Hyphomicrobium denitrificans ATCC 51888: one gene and its partner. The protein of the gene in region 1 interacts with the protein of each later gene in a pairwise test. Links are inferred from orthologs where the notes say so. Each region holds a gene or a part of one and is shown in the gene's direction. Other genes may lie near its edges.

Region 1 (5,399 bases):
GTGCCACGCGCGCTCGCCGCGGAAAATACGGCCGACGACCAGCAGTCGTTTGAGGTGGCGCAAGACATGTCTGTTCTTTGCCAGGCAAAATCCGGCGACAACATTATCCGCGTCGTGCAGTCGGGCGGACAATGCGTGCGTGAAACGGTGTCGATTTTCCGCGGCTCTGTTGAGAAGAGCGAAAACGTGCCGTGCGATAAAGCGTGCCCGATCAAATAGCGTCGGCTTGGCGCACGGTGGCGCGCGATTTGAATTCGCCTCGCCGTGCGCCTCACCATTCGTCCTTCTGCGGAAGACCGTCAGTCAGATCGTAGTAATCCGATTTCGATGCAACGAAGATGTGCTCGCTGATTTTGAGGCCTGTCGGCGTATCAAGCGTGCCTGCGGTGATGTAGATATCGCTGCTTCCGGTTTGCTTCCAAAACAGATTGCCGCCGCAGCGAGTGCAGAAACCGCGCTCGACTGTTTCCGAGGATCGGAACCAGCGCAGTGTCTCGTCGGAGAGAATTTTCAAATTCTCGCGCGGACAGGAAGTCATTGCAGCGAAGTTTCCGCTTGTTTTCGCACATTGCGAGCAATGACACGCGAGCACCGGACGGAGCGCGCCGGCAACTTCGAAAATCACACCCCTGCAAAGGCAACTGCCAGTCGCATGCAATTCGCTCATTGAATGCTCGCGCTTCGAACGTTGTCTATTCTCGGTTCCGGAAAGTTAAATGCACCGTATACAAACGATGTGCGACCGTTAAATATTTTTGATCGCATTCTCGCATATGACGTCTTGACGACACCGCATTTGAGGCACAGATTTAAGTGGTGACGGTGCTGCTGTCGCCAATGATCGCAAAGGCATCTCGGCCGATGGGGTCGATGAGCAGCGTTCGTGATGGCGAGTTGTTCGGCGCATGTGGTTTGTAAAGTCCCGTGCGCCGGATGAAAAAGGCGGTAAGCGTGACACGGCGAAACAATCGAGGAGGGAGATGACTCCACCGGATCATTCAACGGGACCTCGAGGATTGACGTTCACGAGGTCAGCAGCTTGACGGGCGCTCTCGAGACTTTGGCCGCGCTCATGACGGCTGTCACGTTCACAATTTGGATCTATCGCACGAGGGCGGCAGCCGTAAAGGTGAGCCAGAGCCTCGCTTCAAAAGCCCGGTTTTAGTCTGGGCACACCATCGAAGGTAAAAACGAACCCCGCGCGCATCCGAGGATGCGGCGGGGTTTAATTTTTGGCGATGCCGGTTGAATTGGCCGAAGTGAGATGCACGAAGCGCGCGTCTGAGCGCGGTGACTTTGCAAAATCGTCTCGCGCGTCGACACACGAGCGACCGGAAACGTCACCGCGCCGGCTGATATTCGCTGACAGTCCAGAGATTGCCCTCTGGATCTTCGAGATCAAATCCCATGACCCCGTCGGGAAACGCTGGCGACGTGCTGCGCCTTAGCGGCCTGAGGATGCGTGCGCCTGCATCGACAGCTTGTCGATAGTGCGCTTCGACGGCGTGCGAATTCGCAACAAGGCAGATGCAGGTTTTGCCGGCCTTTGCCCAAGGTCCGGTGCGCGGCGTCCTCGAAACGAAAATCATTCCATTGCCCCACGCGAGTTCTGCGAACTCGGGCTCTCCACTCGGTCCGTTGTAGGACGCCTTGGTTTCGAAGCCGAGCGTGGAGATCAGCCAATCGACGCCAGACTGCAGATTGTCGTAATAGACGCCGGGTATCAGAGACGGGCCGATGGCTGGAGCATTCATCATCGTCTCCTGCAAAACAGGTCAGGCCGGGCCGCCGGCTCGATGAAGCGCAGTCCCTTTAGCGCAAGACCGAATCTCAATCCTTGTGATTGGTGATGGCAACGAACGTGTCGTCGTTCTGGCAGCGGCGCTCGTGCATCAGGAAGTCATAGTAGCCGCAGCGTCCGTTGCCGGGATACTCGCGGCAGGCGCGCGGGCGCCCATGATAAATCGTGCAACGGCGCTCTTTCGTGTCGAAGAACTGGCAGATGCGGCCGTAATGCTTGTCGCCCTTGCGGCGCATCAAATATTTGTGCCCGTGGCCTTCGCGCGTATAGCGCTTCTTCGCCGTGTTGAACGTCACCTTGAAATATTTCGCGAGGCGTTCGACGTCGCGCTTGTTGAGCGCGATGACCGGATACGAGCAGCAATATCCCGGGCATTTCAGACAATTATAGTAAGCCATCTGCGGCTTTGGTGCTCCGGTCGTGCGCGGCGGCCGCGCGTGAAAAACAAACCATCGCCTTAGACCATGGCATCCGCCAGTCAAGCGCCACCAGGGCGACCGCCGCCACTCGGTTCGGATTTTCCCTTGCGCTGTTGCAGCTGCCTCTCTATATTAGAACATAAAGAGAACATGATCGGCATGGAAAGCGTGGACAACGGCAAATGATCTGAGGAAGCCCGACGCCCTAGCCTCTAATGTCGGTTGGAGATTCTGCGGTGCTGCCGCCGATACAACTAAGATGCCGCCGCGTTCATTTCAGATCAGTCCGAGATGAACCGGCCGATGACGCAATCCGCGTCTGAAGTTCAAACATGTTTCAAGGAGACTGCGAATGGCAGGTTCGGTCAATAAGGTCATTCTCGTCGGCAACGTCGGCAAGGACCCCGAAATTCGCCGCACGCAGGACGGGCGGCCGATCGCCAATCTCAGTCTGGCGACCAGCGAGACCTGGCGCGATAAGCAGACCGGCGAGCGCAAGGAGCGGACCGAGTGGCATCGTGTCGTCATTTTCAGCGAGCCGCTGTGCAAGGTCGTCGAGCAATATGTGAAGAAGGGCGCGAAGCTCTACATCGAAGGCGCGCTTCAGACGCGCAAGTGGACCGACCAGTCCGGCGCTGAGAAGTATTCAACCGAGGTCGTGCTGCAAGGCTTCAGCGGTACGTTGACGATGCTCGATGGAGCGTCCGGCGGCCGTGGCGCGTCGGTCGGCATGCAGGAAAGCGGACCCGATTACGGGAACGATGGCGGCTTTGGCTCAAGCGAGCCGCGCCGGGTGTCATCGAAATCCGGCGGCGGCGGTGGTGGCTCCAAAGGCGGCTTCGACAAAGCCCTCGACGACGAAATCCCATTTTAGTTTGCGCTTGGCGACTCGCGTTCCGCGAGCCGGCCGCCAAGCGCAATTCGCCAAGCGCGTGTCCCATCGTCATCCTCGAGCGCGCGAGCTTGCGAGCTCGTTCGGGGATCCAGTGCAATAAGTGCCGAAGGCCCAATAGACCGTCTTCGACGAGTCTTGTGCGGGATTCCCGGCCTTCGACGCAGCTTCGCCGCGCTCGGCCGAGAATGACGAAGACGTGCTAATGCAGCGTCACCGATGTGGGCTTGAAGGTCTCCTCCGACTGCCCCTCGATGAACAGGTGGCGCACTTCCGGAAATCGCGATTTGATCGCAGCCTGCAAACGCCCCGTCGCGTCTTCCACCGTTCGCGCGCTGATGCCGTCCTGAAAATCGACGCTTGCCGTGACCAGCACGTCGTTCGGGCCGAGATGCATCGTGCGAAGATCGTTGATCTTGCGAATGGGCTTTCCGGTGCCGATCTCGCCGGTCACGATCTCGCGAATGCCAGCTTGCACCACGCGTGACGCCGCCTCGCCGACGATCAGCGATTTGATCTCGATCGACATGAACGCCGCGACGCCCGCAAGCAGCAGACCGATCAGGATCGACGCGACGCCATCGGCTTTGTCGAAACCGCCGAGATGTGCGACGAGCGTGCCGAGGAGAGCGATCGTCAGGCCGAGCATCGCCGCCATGTCTTCAAGCACGATGGCGAACAGACTTGGGTCCTTCGATCGGCGCAGGGCTTCGACGAATCCGTTCCTCGCTTCCGGCCGCGCATTGAATTCGCGCACCGCCTTGAAGAGCGAAAAACCCTCGAGGATCATCGCCACGGCGAGGACGGCGTAAAGGACTTCCACGTTCTGCAGCGGGTGCGGATCGAGGATTTTCAGCACGCCTTCGTAGATGGCCACGCCCGCGCCGAGCGAGAACAGAACCATCGCGACGATGAAGCTCCAGAAGTAGATTTCCTTGCCGTAGCCGAACGGGTGCTGCTCGTCCGCCGGGAGCTTGGCGCGCGCAATGCCGAACAGGAGCAATCCCTGATTGGCCGTATCGACGAGCGAGTGAATGGCTTCCGAAAGCATCGCGGACGACAACGTCCAGGCCGCCGCGACGAACTTCGCGACCGCGATCCCGAAGTTGCACCCCAGTGCAATCAGAACGACTGATCTCGACCCGCCCGACGCCACGCTCACCCTCCGTACTTTTGGGCGGCCATGCGTAGCCGAAACGGCCGGGAGGCGTCTACTGCCAAAGCTTGGCTGACTTAACGCCCCGGTGTCGACCGATGCCGTCGTGGCGCACTATCAAAAACGGCGACACAAATGGCGGCGCACCTGGACCCGGCCGCCGGCTTTGCCGAAGTCCTGCCCTCGTCACGTCATGGCCGCGGAGGCGGCCATCCACGCGACGAGAGGCGGTCGCGAGCACTCAAGACATGACGGACACGAACGCCTTCGGAGACCGCCAAGCGCCTGCGCAGGCTAATCACTTCGACTTCAAAAACTCGACGATATGCTTGCGTGTCGCGGCGTCGGTGATGCCGTTGAAGGGCTTCATGTTGTTGCTCTGCACGACGGAGTCGGGGCTCGCGATGAACTTGTCGAGCGTTGCCTCGTCCCAGGTGAGGTTCGCCTGCTTCATCGATTGCGAATAGGCGTAGCCTTCGACCGCGCCGGATTTTCGCCCGACGATCTTGTGCAGGTTTGGTCCGAGCCGGTTATCGCCTTCCTTCCACGAGTGACAGGTACGGCAATTGTTATTGAACAGCTGTTCTCCGGAAGTTTGGTCGGCGGCGAACGCAGCTTGCGAGAACACCGCTGAAAGAACCAGCGCGGCCGCAATCAAAACCATATGCATTTGGCGTTTCCTTCATCGACTGCATCCGCCGCACGGTTGCGGTAATGCTGGATGGAAGAAAAACGCAAAAAACCCCGGTGCCGTTCCGCACCGGGGTAAACATGCAGACCACAACGATAATTCGCGCGTATGCGCGTCAGTTCTTCGGAGCTTCGGGCGGAGTTTGAGCTGGCTGCGCGGCCTCCTTCGCCTTGGCGAGCGCGTCCTGAGCCTCTTGCTTAGCCTTCTCGAGTGCTGGGCCGGCCTTTTCCTTCGCCGACTCGTAGGCTTCCTTCGCGGTCTCTTTTGCTTTCTCGTAAGCGGGGCCGGACTTGTCGCGAATTTCTTCGCCCTTTTCGGCGGCGCGCTGCAGCCAGCCCTTCGGCGGATTGGCGCGCTTATACGCCGGAGCGGCGGTCAGTGCTTCCTTCGTCGCTGTCGGCAGCGAGATGACGATGCCTTTCTCCGCCGCTTCGATGTTG
Region 2 (4,290 bases), 1.1 Mb from region 1 along the record:
CGCAGCGCGAAGTCCTGAGCCTGATGCGCCCAAAGCTCGAACGCCGTCAGCGCTGATCCAGCTTCGGCTTCCGCAATCCGAAATAGCTTCAACGCGGCCGCCGGGGATTCGAGCGCAACGATGGCCGTCTCGCGTTCCGCCGGTATGGGAAAGAGCTTGAGACTCGCCGCCGTGATGACGCCGAGCGTACCTTCCGATCCGATCAGCAGGTCGCGCAGATCGTAACCGGTGTTGTCTTTTTTCAAGCGCCGAAGCCCGTTCCAGACGCGTCCGTCCGCAAGCACGGCTTCAAGCCCGAGCGCGAGATTGCGCGCGTTACCGTAGGCGAGAACGGCGGTGCCGCCCGCATTCGTCGCCAGCACGCCGCCGATCGTTGCGCTGCCTTCGGACGCGAGACTGAGCGGAAACAGCCGTCCCGCGCCCTCGGCCGCATGCTGCGCCTCGGCCAGCGTCACGCCTGCTTCGACAATCATCGTGCCGCCCGCCGCATCGACGTCGCGGACCTTTTTCATGCGCGTCAGCGACAGCACGATCTGATCGCCGGCGGGCGACGGAATCTGGCCGCCGACGAGCCCCGTATTCCCGCCCTGCGCGACGATGCCGATTCCTTCATCGTGCGCGAGCGCCAGAATGCGCGAGACTTCGTCCGTCGTCTGAGGACGCAGCACGACCGGCGTCTTGCCCGTATAGCGGTCACGCCATTCGCGGAGATACGGCGCCTTGTCGTCCGTGCCGGTCAACGCGTTCGCCGCGCCGACGATGTCGGCGAAGCGTGAAATCAATTCGGGAGAAAAGATTTTCGTTGCCACGCGCGTTGATCCGAAACAGCGGCCGACGCCGCGATCACACGATTGTCTGCCCGGTCTTCTTCCAGTCGTTGACGAATGCCGTGAGGCCCGCATCCGTCAGCGGATGCTTGACCAGCGCTTTCAGGATCGCGGGCGGAATGGTTGCGACGTCTGCGCCGATCATCGCCGCTTCCCGGACATGGTTCACGGTCCGGATCGAGGCTGCGAGAATGTCCGTCGAAAGATCGGGATAGTTGTCGTAGATCGTCCGGATCTCGCGGATGACGTCCATGCCGTTCAATCCGATGTCGTCGAGCCGCCCGATGAACGGCGAAACGAACGTCGCGCCGGCCTTCGCCGCAAGCAGCGCCTGATTGGCCGAGAAGCACAGCGTCACGTTGACCATCGTGCCGTCGCTGGTCAGCGCCTTGCACGCTTTGAGGCCGTCCATCGTCAGCGGCACCTTGATCGTCACGTTCTTGGCGATCTTCCGCAGCACTTCCGCTTCGCGCATCATGCCGGCATAGTCGGTTGCCGCGACTTCCGCCGAAACCGGGCCCGGAACCACGGCGCAGATTTCCTTGATGATATCCTTGAAATCGCGCCCGGCCTTGGCGACCAGCGTCGGGTTCGTCGTCACGCCGTCGAGCAGGCCAGTGGCGGCTAACTCCTTGATCTCGGCCACGTCGGCGGTATCGACGAAAAATTTCATATCCTGCTCCTGGTTCGTCTCTTAACTTTTCGGCTTGCCTTCGGTGCGCCGCAACTTAAGGCAAACCTAGCACGCTCGATTCTCGGGAGAAGCTTCTAGTCCGTTGAACGTCCCTTTGGATAGTCTGCTCGAAATCCTGGATAACGGCGCCCTTTCCGGCGCCCGCAGCGTGCCCGTGCTGATGCCGGTCGCGCTCGATCAGACGTACGACTATCTCGTGCCGGACGGCGTCGAGGTGCCCCCAGGTTCGTTCGTGCTCGTCCCATTCGGGCCGCAAACGCGCATCGGCATTGTATGGGACGGCCAACGTGGCGACGGCAAGGCCGTCGACCCGAAGAAGCTGAAATCCCTGACCAGCCTGATCGATGCACCGCGGCTTCCCGAAATCTCGATGCGCTTTGCGGAATGGGTGGCGCGCTACACGCTGGCGCCGCTCGGCATGGTCGCGCGCATGATGATGAGCGCCGACGCCGCCTTCGAGCCGCCGAAACATCGCTTCGGCGTCAGGCTGGTGGAAGGCGCGCCGTTGCCGCCGAAGATGACGCAAGCGCGCACGCGCGTTCTTGAGATCGCCGCCGACGGTCTCATTCGCGTAAAATCGGACCTCGCGAATCTCGCGGCGTGCTCGACCGGCGTGATCGATGGATTGGCGGCCTCCGGCAACCTCGTCGAAGTCGCAATTCCAGAACGCGTCTTTCCGCGCCCGCAACCCGCGCACGCGACGACCGACTTCACCGACAAGCAAGCGCAAGCCGTCGCCACCCTCGTCGCCGCGGTGGATGCGAAGAATTTTTCCGTCACGTTACTCGATGGCGTGACGGGATCAGGCAAGACCGAAGTCTATTTCGAGGCCGTCGCGCGCGCTCTCGAAGTGGGTGATCAAGCGCTGATCATGCTCCCCGAAATCGCGCTGACGAGCCAATTCCTCGACCGTTTCGCGCAACGCTTCGGCGCGCCGCCGGTCGAATGGCACTCGGCCTTGAGCCCGGCCGAGCGCGGACGCATCTGGAAAGGCGTCGCGCGCGGTGACGTGCGTTGTGTCGTCGGCGCACGTTCGGCGCTGTTCCTCCCCTTCGTGCAACTCGGCCTGATCGTCATCGACGAAGAACACGACCAGGGCTTCAAGCAGGAAGACCGCGTCCACTATCAGGCGCGCGATATGGCGGTCGTGCGCGGCAATCTCGGCAAGTTTCCGGTTGTGCTCGCGTCCGCGACCCCGTCGATCGAAAGCCACGTCAACGCGCTCGTCGGACGCTATCGCCATGCCGTGCTGCCTGGACGCTTTTCGGGCGTCGCGATGCCGGACGTGTCGCTGATCGACCTCAAGGCCGAGAAGCTCGAACCGGGCAAATGGCTGGCGCAGCGCCTCGTCGGCGCAATCACCGAAACGCTCGAAAAAGACCAGCAAACACTGCTCTTTCTCAATCGTCGAGGATACGCGCCGTTGACGCTTTGCCGTGCCTGCGGCCATCGCCTCGAATGTCCGCAGTGCACCGCGTGGCTCGTCGAGCACCGCTTCAAGAAAAAGCTGACCTGCCACCACTGCGGTTTTTCGCTATCGCTCCCAGAGAAGTGCCCGAAGTGCGGCGAGCCCGGAACACTCGTCGCGTGCGGCCCCGGCGTCGAGCGCGTGCAGGAGGAAGTGAAAGAGCGCTTTCCCGACGCACGCGTCGCGCTGCTGTCATCGGATCTCATTCCTGGTCTGGCGGAAATGCGCGAAATCATTCGTGGAATCGAAGCGCGCGAATTCGACATCATCATCGGCACGCAGATCGTCGCCAAGGGTCATAACTTTCCGGGCCTCGCGCTGGTCGGCGTCGTCGACGGCGACTTGGGCCTCGCGCACGGCGCCGATCCACGCTCGGCAGAACGCACGTTCCAATTGCTTCACCAGGTGACGGGCCGCGCCGGCCGCACGAGCTTCGTCGGCCGCGGTTTCGTGCAAACGTATTCGACCGATCATCCGGTGATGCAGGCGATCGTCGCCGGTGACCGTGATGCGTTTCTGAATTACGAGGTGAAGACGCGCCAGTCCGGTTTGCTCCCGCCCTACGGACGTTTGGCTGCGATCGTCATCTCGGCGCGCGACAAAGCCCTGACCGAAGTCACCGCGCGCGACATCGCACGCCGTGCGCCGCAATCAGAGGTGATCTCGGTCTTGGGACCCGTCGAAGCGCCGATTGCCGTCGTGCGCGGACGCCACCGCTGGAGGCTACTGGTCAAGGCCCCGCGCGACGTCGACCTGCAGGCATATCTCCGCGCCTGGGCTGGAACCATTCCAAAACTGAAAAGCGACGTCCGCATAACCGTCGATATCGACCCCTATAATTTCCTCTGACGGCGCTCGCTTGGCAGCGGTCAAATGCGGCATGTTTGCCATAGGCAGCGGCCAGCCCCAGAGACCGCAGCAAGCGGCGTTTCGCAGGCACAGCAAATCGGCTAAACGACGAGCGGGTGTCGCGGCATCAGGGCGACACGAAATCAGCGACCCTTACGCATTCGAAAGACTCCCATGCCCCTACGCATTGCCGTGCAAATGGACCCGATCGATCGCATCGACATCAAGGGCGATTCGACGTTCGCGATCCTGCTCGAAGCGCAAAAGCGCGGGCACGACATTTTCTATTACACGCCCGCCGATCTCTCGCTGCACGGCGATAAGCTTCTGGCGCGCGGCCAGAGCCTGAACGTCGAAGACAAGCACGGCGCACACTTCGCGCTTTCGAACGCGCGCGTTGAAAATCTCGGGGACCTCGACGTCGTCTTGCTGCGGCAGGACCCGCCGTTCGA

What was found. The genes of interacting proteins can lie anywhere in the genome.
Region 2: the proteins of HDEN_RS10770 (region 1) and HDEN_RS15930 interact in binary tests that used the Escherichia coli proteins (3 or more experiments, as listed by UniProt). The link is inferred for Hyphomicrobium denitrificans ATCC 51888 from one-to-one orthologs.

The regions. Positions count from the first base shown.
Region 1 is NC_014313.1:2,238,451-2,243,849, reverse strand. The notes cover bases 1,405-4,333. They hold HDEN_RS10770 (single-stranded DNA-binding protein), read left to right. Parts: upstream 1,405-2,572; coding sequence 2,573-3,094; downstream 3,095-4,333. Other genes in these bases: HDEN_RS10765 (cation diffusion facilitator family transporter), read right to left, coding at 3,315-4,268; HDEN_RS10775 (YkgJ family cysteine cluster protein), read right to left, coding at 1,831-2,199; HDEN_RS10780 (VOC family protein), read right to left, coding at 1,405-1,754. Also shown: HDEN_RS10790 (hypothetical protein), read left to right, coding at 1-219; HDEN_RS10785 (GFA family protein), read right to left, coding at 272-667; more of HDEN_RS10780, read right to left, coding at 1,341-1,404; HDEN_RS10760 (c-type cytochrome), read right to left, coding at 4,567-4,938; HDEN_RS10755 (PRC-barrel domain-containing protein), read right to left, coding at 5,075-5,399. UniProt on the Escherichia coli protein: Plays an important role in DNA replication, recombination and repair. Binds to ssDNA and to an array of partner proteins to recruit them to their sites of action during DNA metabolism. Acts as a sliding platform that migrates on DNA via reptation.
Region 2 is NC_014313.1:3,290,937-3,295,226, reverse strand. Bases 1,248-4,220 are described here. They hold HDEN_RS15930 (primosomal protein N'), read left to right. Parts: upstream 1,248-1,603; coding sequence 1,604-3,838; downstream 3,839-4,220. Other genes in these bases: gshB (glutathione synthase), read left to right, coding at 4,013-4,220; fsa (fructose-6-phosphate aldolase), read right to left, coding at 1,248-1,500. Also shown: HDEN_RS15940 (FAD-binding oxidoreductase), read right to left, coding at 1-809; more of fsa, read right to left, coding at 844-1,247; more of gshB, read left to right, coding at 4,221-4,290.